DNA from 4 places in the Pseudomonas sp. 1L-C-7-B-C1 genome. Region 3 is predicted to be linked to each of the others. Evidence: predicted binding sites of a transcription regulator. Region 3 holds the regulator's gene; each other region holds the start of a gene.

Region 1 (3,588 bases), on a different contig from region 3:
TCGACTTCAACAATAAAGGCTTTTTCAAACTCAAGCAGAACAACGAATACGCTGAGCGTGTGGCTGCGCTGCTGCTTGATGATGAAACCGTCATCGATGCCTACAAGTCGATGCGCGACGGTGTTGTCTTCACGACCAAGCGGATTATCTCCGTCAACGTGCAAGGCATTACCGGCAGCAAGAAGGACTTCACTTCATTGCCGTATAAAAACATCGTGGCCTACTCGGTGGAAACGTCCGGGACCTTCGACCTCGATTCCGAACTCGAAATTTACTTCTCCGCTCTGGGCAAGGTGAAGTTCGAATTCACCGGGAAGACCTCCATCGTCGAAATTTCCAGGTACATCTCGCAATTCGTTCTCTGAACGATACCCGTTGACCCGGCAGCGACCCGTCGCGGCGTGATGCAGGCTGATTCCGGGCCTCGCGGCGTAGACAGAGCGGCAAGGTTTCAACACACCCGTCTTCGGTTATCCTGCGCAAACGTTGCCTACGACCGGAGCCTTCATGACCCCCGCCCGCCTGCTCGTCCCGCTCAGCTTCAGCTTGCTTGCCGCTTGCGCCCAAGCGCCGAAACAGATTGTCTCTCTGGACGATCAGCAAGACTGCCCCCTCACCCTCAAAACCGGCCAGACCCTCATGCTGATGCTGCCCAGCAATCCCACGACCGGGTACCGCTGGCTGATGCAAAATCCCGCGCCGTCCATCCTGAGCAGCCTCGGGCCTGAGGTGTTCAATGCTTCTAAGGATGTAGGGCTGGTGGGTGAAGGCGGTCAGTCGGTCTGGCGCTACCGAGCGGCCAATCCGGGCTCGGGTCACCTCATGATGGTCTACCAGCAACCTTGGGCGCCGGAAGTGGCGCCGGAACGCACTTTCGATTGCGTCATTACGGTGAACTGATCGCCTGCTGACGACACGGCCGCCCCCGCAGGAACGTCCGTGCCGGCGAAGGGCTATTCAGTCGCTGAGCACTGGCGTGAGCCTCTGTCATTCGGCCAGTAACTGCGCAGCATCGAAGCCCATGCGCAAGTTGCCCCAATGACGGCCTTCGAAGAAGAACGGCACGTCGATCTCGGTCATGATCTCGCCGGTGTCGCGCAGGTAGGTTTGCAGCAGGAAGCGCTGTTGGTTAGCGGCTGCGCGCAGGCCGATGGGGTCGGCGAACATGCGCTTGTTCCGGCACACCGGCAGGTCAATAGCCCGGTCGCCCGTCGGTTTTTTCGACACCCAGCTGTTGTTCACCGGGCAGTAACCCTTGCTGTCGACGATGAAGGTGACCTTTCCGCCCCGCGTGCCTTTAGTGAGCGCGTCACACTCTTCCTGACAGATCTGCGCGAAGCGTTCGGTGTAGCTGGTCGTGTATTGCTTGGGGTCGGTACCGGGAATCAGTTTGTAGTTCTGATCGAACAGGTTGACGCCCTCACGTTGCAGCGCGGCCAGGCGTACCTGGAGCCGGTCGCGGCAGTGACTGGCGCGGGTAATGCCAGCGTCCAGCGCGCCGTGCCCGAGGACAAACCGTCCCAGCAGCGCCTGGACCTTTTCCGCCACGCCCGACAGATCGCGGGTGGCGGTTGCGGAATGCTGCATGCGCTGGTCAATCGACTGGCTGTCCGCATGAATCTGCGTCACGCGGTCGTTGATGCCGGTGTTGCTGTCGGCGAACTGCTGGATGTGCGAGGCGATGTCCTCCAGCTTGGTGTGAGTGGATTCGAAGTCGCCGATCATGCTTTCGAAATGCCCCGACGCGCGCTCGACCACTTTCTGCGTCTCCCGGGCGCTGTGGCTGATCTGCGTGGTTTGCTCGTGGGTCGAACTGACTTCCAGCAACATGGCGTCGATGTTCTGGGAAATGTCCTCAGTGGCGCGGCTGACGTTCTGGGCCAGGGTCCGGACTTCATCGGCAACCACCGCGAAACCGCGCCCGCTCTCCCCTGCACGCGCCGCTTCGATCGCCGCGTTGAGCGCCAAAAGGTTGGTCTGGGAAGAGATCTGTTGAATCAATCCGACGATGGATTTGATGCTCGACGAACGTTGGTTCAGCGCCGAAACCAGCGTGCCGAACTCATTAAGGCTGCTGGAAATCTCACTGATGTTGCCGGTTACTTCCAGCAGTTCGGTGTAAGAGTCGCGGGCCATGCTGAGGTTTTGCGCGGTGGTCCCGGAAATGCCCTGGGTCTGCCGGGACACCTCGGCAATCCGCCCCACTGCGTCGTTGCTCTGCTCCATGACTTCCTTGGCGAAGCGTGCCTGATGGGTCGCGCTGTCGCTGGAGTCGCTGATGTTTTTCAACGACCGCGCAGACTCCACGGCAATGTTCACGGTCAACGCCTGGACGCTGCTGATGATCTCCCGCTGCTTGGCAAGAAACCGGTTGCAGGTGCTTGCCAGCACGCGGATTTCATCGTGGGTCAACAGCGGCAAGTCTTTGGACAGGTCGCCCTCGCCATTGGCAATGCCTTCCAGCGCCTGGGTCATCTGGGTGACCGGCCGAACGATCAGGTGCCGGAAATACCAGACCATGAAGCTGACCAGACAGAGGGTGAACAGCGTGCTGCCGAGAATGACGTTGCTCAGCACATCGAGCTTGCCCTCGATCATGCTTAGCGTCTCCGCCGGCAACTGTGCGCTGCGCAACTGCAACAGCACGTCGGCGCGGATGCTCACGGCCACCCAATACACCACGGCGCTCACCACCACCATCAGAAACAGGCTCGACAACTTCTTGGTCAAAGAATTGAAAAACTGCCTCTCGACGGACTCGTACAACGCCTTGAACGCATGCATGCCACGGTTCCCTGTGCCAGTAATGAAATGGGTTGCGAATTAAGGTGTTTCGACTGCCGGGGGGAAAGCTTTAATGCTGGGGGTGAAGGCACCCGATCATGGCCAGCGTTACAGCCAGCACCAACCCGAGGAATAAATGACATTGATTCTCAATTGTAACTTCCTGATAATTGAGAACCATCACCATTTGTAACATTCGCCGGAGCTTTGCCCGCCATGCGTCACTCGTTCCCCTTTTGCCCAAAGGCCCTTTCGTTAATTGCCCTGAGCGTGCTCAACACAGCGAATGCCGAAGAGACAGCGGTCAGCCTGCCCGCCACCGACGTGACGTCAACCGTCACTTATGGCGACACCGGCAACCCGCAGGGCTACCAGGGCAAACCCAGCAGCACCACCACTCGGCTGGACCTGACCAACCAGGAAACGCCCCAGGGCGTGACCAACATCAAGCGCGAGCAAATGGATGACTTCAAGCTCAACAGCATCCGCGATGTGTTGACCAGCACCCCCGGCGTCAACGTGCAGAAAGTCGAAACAGACCGCACCTACTTCACCGCGCGCGGTTTCGACATCAACAACTTCCAGTACGACGGCACGGCCATGCCGATGACCAATGGTTTGCTGGTGGGCGACATCGACCTGGCGCCCTACGAGCAGGTCGATATCGTACACGGCGCCAACGGCTTGATGTCCGGGGCCGGCAACCCCTCGGCCACGGTCAACTTCATCCGCAAACGCCCGACCTACGATCCCCAGGCAAAGATCGACGTGACCGCCGGTTCCTGGGACAAACGCCGGGTGGAC
Region 2 (3,588 bases), on a different contig from region 3:
CCCAGTCGTTTATCCAGTATCGCGGAGAGCTCGTCTTGCAACGCGTCCTGCGCCTTGTACAGCTCGGCGACCACCGCGTTGCCTTTGGCCGGCAGCCCCTGCATGCCGGTGATGGTGTTTTCCGGTGAGGTGACCAGGGTTTGCAGGTCGCTGCGAAAGCTGTCGAGGCTGGAGAGCCCGCTGCTTACGGGGGACTGAATGCGATCAGCAAGGGCCGGTTCCTGACGTCGCAGCAGGCTGAGACTCTGCAGCAGCTCCTGGCGAATCTGCGCTTCTTGCTTGAGCAGCGATTTGATCGTGCCACGGAGGGTGTCCGTGAGCGGCTGACCTTCGTGCAGACCACTCGCCAGGCCGCGCAACTGCCCGACCACGTTGATCTGGCGCGGCAGACGCAGGGTGCTTTGATCGATCAGGAACAGCGAGGCGTAGTCCTCGTCGAGCACCATCCCGGAGGTGGCGGAGACGAAGTAGATAAAATTCAGCGTCTGGGTCATCTGATCGCTCCATGCGTCAAACAGGGTCGCCTGATCGGCCCCGGTTTTGGTCTGGCTGATCAACCCTTCGGCCCCGGAACGCAAGCGCTGCACGCGATCACCGGTCTCGAGCTGTGCACCCAGCTGGCGGTCGGTGGTCTCAAGTTTGGTGAACGCTTCCAGCAGTTTGGCCTGGTTGGCGGCAAGATCAGGTTGGGCTGTCTGGTCGCCACTAAGGAGGCGATTGGTCAATGCCCGTTGCAGCATCGACAGGCGCAACACCGGGGTAACGTCCATCAGATAGCGCTGGCCGACTTGCTCGGAGTGGATATTATCGATGCTGGCGTTCAGCTGATGCAGCAGGCGCGTGCCCAGAAGGGCCAATGGGAGCAAAACGATGATGGCGAGCAGCGCGAACTTGGCAGGGAAGCGCAGGCGGTTGGTCAGGTACACGGCAGGGGCAAGAATATTCATGCTGTTCTCAAAGCCCCGGAGCGGGGCGCTTGGGTTGTTGTCGGTGAGAACGGTCCTTTTTCTCGGGATTCAGCGGTGTTGACGACGTTTTCGCAGGAAGCGTTATGGCTGGCTGCGGGTCGCTCTGATCCATCTGTCGGCGCTGATCGTATTAACTTTATTAAAACTTGTACAAAACTTTATTTATGTATAGTTTTGGAACTGAATCGATTAACTGATGTCTTTGTGATATCACTTTTCTCAACTCGGCCGAAGTCTGTTCTTAGGCTGTTATCACTGCTCTGCACCTTCCGTCATGTAGGAGTGTCGGCAGTAGTGGCCATGAGATATCATTCAATCCGTATTTTTAAAACCGAGGGCGCAGGCCATGAACTGTTCGCTGCAAATTGAGCAGAAGCGCCTGTCCGCGGTTCACGCTTTGCAATGGCTGGAAACGGCCCATAACGAGAACTTTGATCGGCTCTGCCGCCTGGCCGCTGCCCAGTTCGGCATGCCGACGGTGCTGGTCTCGCTGGTGGAGAAAGATCGCCAGTGGTTTCCCGGCCGGGTGGGCTTCGACGCGAGCCAGACGCCCATCGCACAGTCGTTCTGTCGTTACACCATCCAGAACGCCGGGATCATGGTGGTCGACGATGCCAGTCTCGACCCGCGCTTCGCCGACAACCCGCTGGTCACTGCCCCGGGCGGCATTCGCTTCTACGCCGGCGCGCCGCTGTGCAATCAGCACGGCGATGTGCTCGGCAGTTTCTGCCTGATCGACCAGGTGCCTCGTGAGTTGCAACCTGCGGAACTCGACGCCCTCCAGGATTTTGCGCAGTTGGTCATGGCGCAGGTGGAACAGTGCCAGTGGATGCGCTACCGCAACCCGGTCAGCCAGTTGCCCAATTTGCAGCAGTTCTTGCTGGATACCCAAGGCATCGCGTCGACCGACAGTCATGTGCGACTGATGGTGGTGATCCGTACCCACCCGGTCGCGAGCGCCGCGGATGTCAGCGTCACCAGTAATCTGGACGCCCAGCACAAGCGCCGGGACATGGCCCACTGCCTGCGTCGGCGTCTGGACGGCATCGCCGAGCTTTATCACGTCAGCGAGCTGGATTTCTGCCTGCAGATGAGCTGCGAGCGGCATCGTCGGGATGAGCTGGTTCGCCTGCTGCTGGCGCTGATCACCGAGCCCTTTACTCACCAGCAGGTGTCGGTGGGCCTGGCTTGCTGCGACAAGGGCGATCAGTCCGCTGCGGCGCTCATGGGCAAGGCGACCCACGCGGCGGGGATGGCGTTTTATCGACAGGTTCAGTGGGCCGCCTACGACGAGGCCGAAGACTGCGCCCAGCGTCGTGCGTTGACGCTGCTTAACGAACTCGCTGAGGCACTGGTCAGTGGCGACATCTATCTGGAGTACCAGCCACGTTTCAGCCTGCAGGATGGCGGTCTGCTCAGCGTCGAGGCGTTGATTCGCTGGACCCATCCGATGCTGGGCAAGATCTGGCCAAGCGAATTCATTCCGCTGATAGAGAGCGCCGGCAGGATCAGCACGGTGACCCGATGGGTCATCGACCGCGCCCTGACTGACCTCAGCGGCTGGATCGATGAGGATGTACGCCTGTCGCTCAACCTGTCGCCGCTGGACTTCGTCGATCTGGACATCGCCTTGACGCTGCAGAGCGCGTGCGACCAGCATGACGTGCATCCGTCACGGCTGGAAGTCGAGATCACCGAAGGCGAGTGGATTCGTGCCGACAAGCGCGTCATTGCCCAGCTCACTCGTATTCGCGAGTTGGGCGTTGACGTGGCCATCGACGATTTTGGGGCGGGGTACAGCAACTTTGCCTACTTGCACGAAATCCCGGCCAATATCCTCAAGCTGGACAAATCCCTGGTCACGGACCTCGAGAGCAACCCGCGCAACCGCATCATTGCCCGATCCGTGCTGCACCTGGCCAGCGAGCTGGGCTATCGCACCGTCGCAGAAGGCGTCGAAACGTTCCGTTGCATGAGCCTGGTGCGTGAGTTCGGCTGCGAGGAAGCGCAGGGGTATTTCCTCAGCCGGCCGCTGAAGCTGAAACAGCTCAGAGAGCAGTGCCAGAACATTGCGCTGACGTTCACCCCTGAGCCGTCGAACGCGCAGCTTTATGCGGATCTGGCTGATACGGATCAGGTGATAGAAGCAGCGTGACCCTTGCCGGGTTCCAGAGTGGGACCGGCTTCAGCCGGGAAGAGGCCGGTGTGAACACCCGCAATCCTGCGGTGTAACCCCCGACGCCTTCCCGGCTAAAGCCGGTCCTACAGAAGACGTCAAAGCCGGCCCCACGGTCGGGGTCAATGCCGGTCCTGTCCCGATCAAGGCAAGTCCTACTGATTGAGCGCGATTACTCGCCCGATACCGGCGTTGGCTGGATGATTTCGACCCAGTAGCCATCCGGGTCCTTGATGAAGGCCAGGCTTTTCATGCGGCCGTCAGTCAGGCGTTTCTGGAAGTCCACGCCCAATTCCTCAAAGCGCGCGCAGGCAGCCTTCACGTCGGGCACCGAAATGCAGATGTGGCCGAAGCCACGCGGGTCGGTGTTGCCGTTGTGGTAGGAAAACGCAGGGTCCTTCTCGGTGCCGTGGTTGTGGGTCAGTTCGAGCACGCCGGGGATAC
Region 3 (3,588 bases):
CTGTGGCGCCGTCTGCAACGCGTCGGCCTCTCCGGCCCGCTGTCCCGCGATCTGCTGGCGATGGTGCCGGACTCGAACGATCAGGCCCACACTTGGCGCATGCTGCTGGCCCATCTGGCCCGCATGATTGCCACGCCCGATGTGGAGCCACTGGAAGAGGGCGGTGTGATTGCCATGGTCGGCCCTGCCGGCATGGGCAAAACCACCACGCTGGCTAAACTGGCAGCCCGATATGTGTTGAAATACGGCGCGCAAAATATCGCGCTGGTGAGCATGGACAGTTTCCGCATTGGCGCTCAGGAACAGCTGAAAACCCTGGGCCGGATCCTCAATGTACCGGTTACCCACGTCGACCCGGGCCAGTCCCTGGCTCAGGCGCTGGAGCCGCTGTTGCGCAAGCGCGTGGTGTTGATCGACACCGCCGGCCTGCAAGCCAGCGATCCGGCCCTGCGTCTGCAACTGGAAACCCTCGCCGGCCGTGGCATCAAGGCGCGCAACTACCTGGTGCTGGCGACAACCAGTCAGAAGCAGGTGCTGTCAGCGGCTTACCACAGTTATAAACGTTGCGGCCTGGCCGGGTGCATCCTGACCAAGCTCGACGAAACGGCCAACCTGGGCGAAGTGCTCAGCCTGGCCGTGACACACGAACTGCCTGTGGCCTATCTGACCGATGGCCCACGGATACCGGATGATCTGCATTTGCCGCGTCGGCACCAGTTGGTGAGCCGGGCTGTCAGTGTGCAGATGCAGGAGGAGCCAAGCGAGGAAGCGATGGCGGATATGTTTGCGGATCTTTATCACAGCACCGGCAAGCGCGCGGGCTAGGTGAAGAAAATGACAGTGGAATTTTCCTGCATCGATGGTCTGCCAGGCATTGTTCAGACACTGAACGTGCAGCCCGACATGTGGCTTAGGTCTAAGCAAGACAAGGTAAACAATTAACATGGGCAGCATGCATCCCGTACAGGTTATCGCGGTGACCGGTGGCAAAGGTGGCGTAGGCAAGACCAACGTTTCAGTGAATCTTTCACTGGCGCTGGCCGAGCTGGGACGTCGCGTCATGCTGCTGGACGCCGATCTGGGTCTGGCCAACGTCGACGTATTGTTGGGGCTGACCCCCAAACGCACCCTGGCTGACGTCATCGAAGGGCGGTGCGAGCTCCGCGATGTCCTGCTGCAAGGCCCGGGCGGCGTCCGCATCGTGCCGGCGGCGTCGGGCACCCAGAGCATGGTCCACCTGACCCCGGCGCAACACGCCGGGCTGATTCAGGCGTTCAGTGACATCGGCGACAACCTCGACGTGCTGGTCATCGATACCGCCGCCGGCATCGGCGAGTCGGTGGTGAGCTTCGTGCGCGCCGCCCAGGAAGTGCTGCTGGTGGTGTGCGACGAGCCCACGTCGATCACGGACGCCTACGCCCTGATCAAACTGCTCAACCGCGATTACGGCATGAACCGCTTCCGCGTCCTGGCCAACATGGCCCAGAGCCCGCAGGAAGGGCGCAACCTCTTCGCCAAGCTGACCAAGGTCACCGACCGCTTTCTCGACGTGGCCCTGCAGTATGTAGGCGCCGTGCCGTACGACGAATGCGTACGCAAGGCCGTGCAGAAGCAGCGCGCCGTGTACGAAGCGTTTCCGCGTTCTAAATGCGCGCTGGCGTTCAAGGCCATCGCACAGAAAGTCGACACCTGGCCGCTGCCGGCGAACCCGCGCGGTCACCTGGAATTTTTCGTAGAACGCCTCGTGCATCAAACCAGCGCAGGGCCCGTCTCATGACAGCAAGTGGCTATCGCATGTACAGCAAATCGTCCAAAGACTCCCAGTATGAGCTGATCGAGCGTTATGCCCCGCTGGTCAAACGAATCGCCTACCACTTGCTGGCGCGTCTGCCGGCCAGCGTGCAGGTCGAGGATTTGATCCAGGCGGGCATGATTGGCTTGCTCGAGGTCTCGACCAAATACGACTCCACCAAAGGGGCCAGTTTCGAGACGTACGCGGGTATTCGTATCCGTGGCGCGATGCTCGACGAAGTGCGCAAGGGGGACTGGGCACCGCGCTCGGTCCACCGCAATACGCGCATGGTCAGTGACGCGATTCGTTCAATCGAAGCAAAAACCGGCCGTGACGCTAAAGATCACGAGGTTGCTGCCGAACTTGAAATGAGTCTCGACGATTATTACGGGATTCTGAACGATACCCTGGGCAGCCGACTGTTCAGTTTCGACGACCTGTTGCAGGACGGCGAACACGAAGGGCTGCACGAGGACGGCGCAAGCCAGTCCCTGGAACCGTCGCGGGATCTGGAAGACGAGCGCTTCCAGGCTGCGCTGGCCGAGGCCATTGCCAACTTGCCGGAACGTGAACGCCTGGTGTTGTCGCTGTATTACGACGAAGAGCTGAACCTCAAGGAAATCGGTGAGGTTCTGGGTGTCAGCGAGTCGCGGGTCAGCCAGCTGCACAGTCAATGCGCGGCGCGGTTGCGCGGTCGCCTTGGCGAGTGGCGCGCACGTTCCTGAATCAGGCGCGGGCCGCGAGGCCTGCGTGTTGCTTGTAAGACCGGCTGTGCAGGACGTGAGCGGGAAGCAAAAGAGACATGGCAGGAGTCGGTCGAACCGGGTCGTGGATGATCCGGTTTCGCTGCGCTCGTCCCGGTCGATTCCACCCCTTTTCATGTTCGGCGCAGCCGGTATTGATTGAATGCGCGTTCAGGTGCTGAACGCGTTAAAGACTGCTTGGAGGTCGAATTGGACAAGAACATGAAAATCCTCATCGTTGATGACTTCTCAACGATGCGGCGGATCATAAAAAACCTGTTGCGTGACCTTGGGTTCACCAACACGGCCGAAGCTGATGACGGACTCACCGCATTGCCGATGCTGCAAAGCGGCGCCTTTGACTTCCTCGTCACTGACTGGAACATGCCGGGCATGTCCGGCATCGACCTGTTGCGTCAGGTGCGTGCCGACGAGCGTCTGCGCAGCCTGCCGGTGCTGATGGTCACTGCCGAAGCCAAGCGTGAGCAGATCATCGAAGCCGCTCAGGCCGGTGTGAACGGCTACGTGGTGAAGCCGTTCACCGCGCAAGTGCTCAAAGAGAAAATCGAAAAGATATTCGAGCGCGTCAATAGCTGATGTCCGCTGCGAGGGCGCTATGGATTCCAAAGATTCGACAATGGGTGACTTTGAGTCAACCCTGAAGAAACACGCACAAGAGCTGGTCGCGAGCCTTGAAAAAGGCAAGTTCGGCGACGCCGTGCAACTGATCCATGAGCTTAACCAGACCCGCGACCGTGGCCTGTATCAGGAAGTCGGCAAATTGACGCGCGAGCTGCACAGCGCGATCGTCAACTTCCAGATCGACCCGAACATGCCGCAGGCCGAGGAGGTCTCCCAGATCACCGACGCCACCGAGCGGCTGTCGTACGTGGTCAGGCTGACCGAAAACGCGGCCAACCGGACGATGGACCTGGTGGAGCTGAGCACGCCGCTAATGCACGGGCTGACTGACGACGCCAAGTCGTTGAGCGCCGATTGGGGACGCTTCATGCGCCGCGAGATCAGCGCCGAAGAGTTTCGTGATCTGGCCCG
Region 4 (3,588 bases), on a different contig from region 3:
TGGAAATACGGCGATAACTTCGTGTTCCTCGATTACATCAGCTACAACGGTGAAAAAGACGGCAGCCTGGGCAACGCATCGACGTACGGGGAGATCTCCCCTCGCCTGTCCCTGGGCAAGATCTTCGATCAGAAGTTTCAGCTGGGGCCGATCACTGACGTGTTGTTGGCGACGACGTACGAGTTTGGCGAAGGGGATGTCGAGTCATATCTGATCGGCCCGGGTTTTGACTTGAAGGTGCCTGGCTTTGACTACTTCCAGCTCAACTTCTACAAGCGTTACACCGACGGCCACCGCGCAGGCTATGGCGCCTGGCAGATTACGCCGGTCTGGTCCTACACGATTCCGGTGGGCAAGTCCGACATTCTCATCGACGGTTTCATGGACTGGGTCGTGGACAATAAACAGTCCAACAGCAAAGGCGATTACCACTCCAACCTGCACTTCAACCCGCAGATCAAATACGACCTGGGCAAGGCGCTTAATCTTCCGGACCGGCAGTTGTATGTGGGCGTCGAATACGACTACTGGAGCAACAAGTACGGCATCAACGACACGCGCTCTTTCGATACCGACCAGAACACCGCGAGTTTGCTGGTGAAAGTGTTCTTCTAAGTAAAGATTGATCTGAGGCCGACTACTGGCTGACCGGGAAGATCGTTATCAACCGGCGTGGAACGCAACGGATCAGACACCCGGGCGGGTGGCTGATCCGGCGCTGTCACTTTCTCAAGGCCTGCTGACAACCCCCTTTCAGGAGTGCCCTTCCCACGGCAGCGGCTTGCCCGCTCGCACCCTCGCATTCAGCGAGCGCAACAGGTCGAGGGGATCACGGTCCTTCATCGCATGACTCTGCTCGTCGACCCAGGTCATGACCTGCTGCCGGTCGAGCGTCGGCCGGCGGTGCAGGATTTCAACCAACTGCCGCTCGCAATGCTGGGCATACGCAACGACGCTGGAAAACAATGGGCTGTTCATGCTGCCGACACCTCGCCACCGAATACGCGTTCAGCCTTGATAAGGCGCCAGTTCTGCTACTGCTCTCGGTACAACCCGCCACACAATACCACTGGCGCGCCATTGAAACAGCGGCAAGCCGGTGCGGGGAAGGGACGGGGTCGGGTGGCAGTGACAATGTTGAGCCTGTCGGGAGGCCGGTGCTAACATTCGCCACCGCCGAGCAGGCAAGGACAGACCGGTTTATGAGCAGCATCCGCGAGCGCAACAAAGAACTGATCCTGCGCGCAGCCAGCGAGGAATTTGCCGACAAGGGGTTCGCCGCCAGCAAGACCAGCGACATCGCCGCCAAGGCGGGTGTGCCCAAGCCCAACGTCTATTACTACTTCAAGTCCAAGGACAACCTGTATCGCGAGGTGCTCGAAAGCATCATCGAGCCGATCATGCAGGCGTCCACGCCATTCAATCGCGAGGGCGTGCCCGCTGACGTGTTGACGCGTTATATCCGCTCCAAGATCCGCATCTCTCGCGACCTGCCCTTCGCCTCAAAGGTGTTTGCCAGCGAGATCATGCACGGCGCGCCGCATCTGACACCCGAACAAGTTGAGCAACTCAATGGGCAGGCCCGGCACAACATCGAATGCGTTCAGGGCTGGATCGATGACGGCCTGATTGCGCCGATCGACCCCCATCACCTGATGTTCAGCATTTGGGCCGCAACCCAGACCTATGCCGACTTCGACTGGCAGATTTCCACGGTGACGGGCAAAGCAAGTCTGGACGACGCTGATTACGAAGCCGCCGCGCAGACCATCGTCCGGCTGGTACTCAAGGGCTGTGAGCCGGACCGCTGAGGGTCATTGGCTTTCTTCTTTGTCGTAGCCCAAGGCCCTGTTCACGCCTTGTAACAGCTGGCCGAAGCTCCAGGGCTTGCGGATGAACTCGACCGGATTTACGACACCGGAGCTCTCTGGCGTTTCATGACCTGACATGATCAGGATCGGAATGTGCGGGTACTTGTTGCTCGACAGGTTCGCAAGGTCCGCACCGTTCAAGCTGCCCGGCATGAGGATATCGGTGAGAAGGAGCGCCACGTCGCCCGAGTTGCTTTCGAGGTACGTCGCCGCCTCGTCTGCAGTCTCCATCGCATGGGTGGCGAAGCCTTCATCAGCGAGGATCTCGCACACAAACTCGCGAATGATTTGCTCGTCCTCAACCACCAGAATGAGTCCCATGTTTGGTACGTCTGCTGCCATTTGCGCCACATCCACAATAATTATTTCCCATGCCTGCCCGGCCGGCCCTGTCCTGGACTCGGGTGTAGTCCGTACTGTGAGCGGCGCAAGCGCCGGAAATTCCATCGGGAAGCAACATTTGGTCGAAACGTTGTACAGATTCGGCAAATGAATGGGTACACAAGGGTGTTCGCCAAATCGCAGGCAATAAAAAACCCGCCGAAGCGGGTTTGTGCAACACCGTCCAACTTCCTGTTGGCCGCCAATGCCTGGCAACGGTCGATCGTCCTTGATCCTGCAGCGATCCGTTGCTGCAGTTGATGGATCCAATGTACCGCGAGCGCGTGTTACAACCTAGAGCCAAGTTCCTCAGGTCGTGTAAGCCTTTCGCTATACCTGTGTCAGTTGCCTGCGTCCACGCTCAGGTTTATACCGGTCAGGCCGAGACGCTTAATGACACCGTGGCTTCCCTTCGTTAAAGGGCGCGGGTCAATGCGCTGTCGTGCAAGCGCTGACAGGGCGGCCTGCCCGGACAAGAAGAATAAAGAAGCGGAGTGACGATCATGAATATGCGCAATCTCTCGATCAGCCGGCGTTTGTGGCTGATTCTCATCGTCGCCGTGGTGATGCTGTTTACACTGGCGGCGGCGATGCTCAAGCAGATCCACGACGATCTGTATGAAGCCAAAACCATCAAGACCATGCACGTGGTGCAGACCGCCAGCGGCCTGCTCGACTTCTACCATGGCCTGGAAACCGCCGGGACCCTCACCCGCGAACAAGCGCAGCAGCAGGCGATGGATGCCATTCGCGGGCTGCGCTACAACCAGACCGACTACTTCTGGATCAACGACCTGCGCCCGGTGATGATCATGCACCCGGCCAACCCCAAGCTGGTGGGCCAAGACCTGTCCGGCATCAAAGACCCGGACGGCTTTCAGGTCTTCAACGAGATGTTGACACTGGCCAAGGCCAAAGGCGCCGGCATGGTCAACTACCGCTGGCCCAAGCCCGGCGCCACTGACGCGGTGGGCAAGACCTCCTACATTTCGCTGTTCGCGCCGTGGGGCTGGATCATCGGCTCAGGCGTCTACATCGATGACGTGCAGGCCGAGTTCTACAAGCAGGTGGTCAAGGCGCTGTCGATCAGTGCCGGGATCATTCTGGTCATGGCGCTGCTGTTGATTCTGATCGCGCGCAGCATCGCCGGCCCGCTCAAGGCCACCGTCGAGGCGATGGCCAACATTGCCAGCGGGGAAAGCGACCTGACCCGCACCCTGGCAACTCAGGGCAACGACGAAGTCACCCAACTGGCCCGGCACTTCAACGCGTTTACCGCCAAGCTGCGTGGCGTGGTCAGCGAGTTGCAATCCTCGGCCGTCGGCCTTGGTCAGGC

The links. The regulator FliA, encoded in region 3, starts transcription of late flagellar genes. The targets are predictions, from matches to a motif close to CTAAAGTTTNNNNNNNNNNNGCCGNTAA.
Region 1: the regulator FliA is predicted to act here: its motif matches at 2,831-2,858, upstream of AC0Z8Z_RS01110 (methyl-accepting chemotaxis protein).
Region 2: the regulator FliA is predicted to act here: its motif matches at 1,081-1,108, upstream of AC0Z8Z_RS18610 (methyl-accepting chemotaxis protein).
Region 4: the regulator FliA is predicted to act here: its motif matches at 2,613-2,640, upstream of AC0Z8Z_RS23740 (methyl-accepting chemotaxis protein).

What each region holds. Positions count from the first base shown of each region.
Region 1 is NZ_JBXAWH010000001.1:244,797-248,384, forward strand. Features, by position in the region: gene AC0Z8Z_RS01100 (PH domain-containing protein) at 1-365, shown strand, start outside; gene AC0Z8Z_RS01105 (protease inhibitor I42 family protein) at 508-900, shown strand; gene AC0Z8Z_RS01110 (methyl-accepting chemotaxis protein) at 988-2,784, opposite strand; gene AC0Z8Z_RS01115 (TonB-dependent siderophore receptor) at 3,001-3,588, shown strand, end outside.
Region 2 is NZ_JBXAWH010000012.1:59,788-63,375, forward strand. Features, by position in the region: gene AC0Z8Z_RS18610 (methyl-accepting chemotaxis protein) at 1-947, opposite strand, end outside; gene AC0Z8Z_RS18615 (sensor domain-containing diguanylate cyclase) at 1,315-3,123, shown strand; gene gloA (lactoylglutathione lyase) at 3,317-3,588, opposite strand, start outside.
Region 3 is NZ_JBXAWH010000015.1:9,198-12,785, reverse strand. Features, by position in the region: gene flhF (flagellar biosynthesis GTPase FlhF) at 1-825, shown strand, start outside; gene fleN (flagellar synthesis regulator FleN) at 944-1,777, shown strand; gene fliA (RNA polymerase sigma factor FliA) at 1,774-2,517, shown strand; gene AC0Z8Z_RS21640 (chemotaxis response regulator CheY) at 2,758-3,132, shown strand; gene AC0Z8Z_RS21635 (protein phosphatase CheZ) at 3,152-3,588, shown strand, end outside.
Region 4 is NZ_JBXAWH010000018.1:15,067-18,654, reverse strand. Features, by position in the region: gene AC0Z8Z_RS23760 (outer membrane protein OmpK) at 1-615, shown strand, start outside; gene AC0Z8Z_RS23755 (hypothetical protein) at 754-978, opposite strand; gene AC0Z8Z_RS23750 (TetR/AcrR family transcriptional regulator) at 1,203-1,811, shown strand; gene AC0Z8Z_RS23745 (response regulator) at 1,815-2,213, opposite strand; gene AC0Z8Z_RS23740 (methyl-accepting chemotaxis protein) at 2,756-3,588, shown strand, end outside.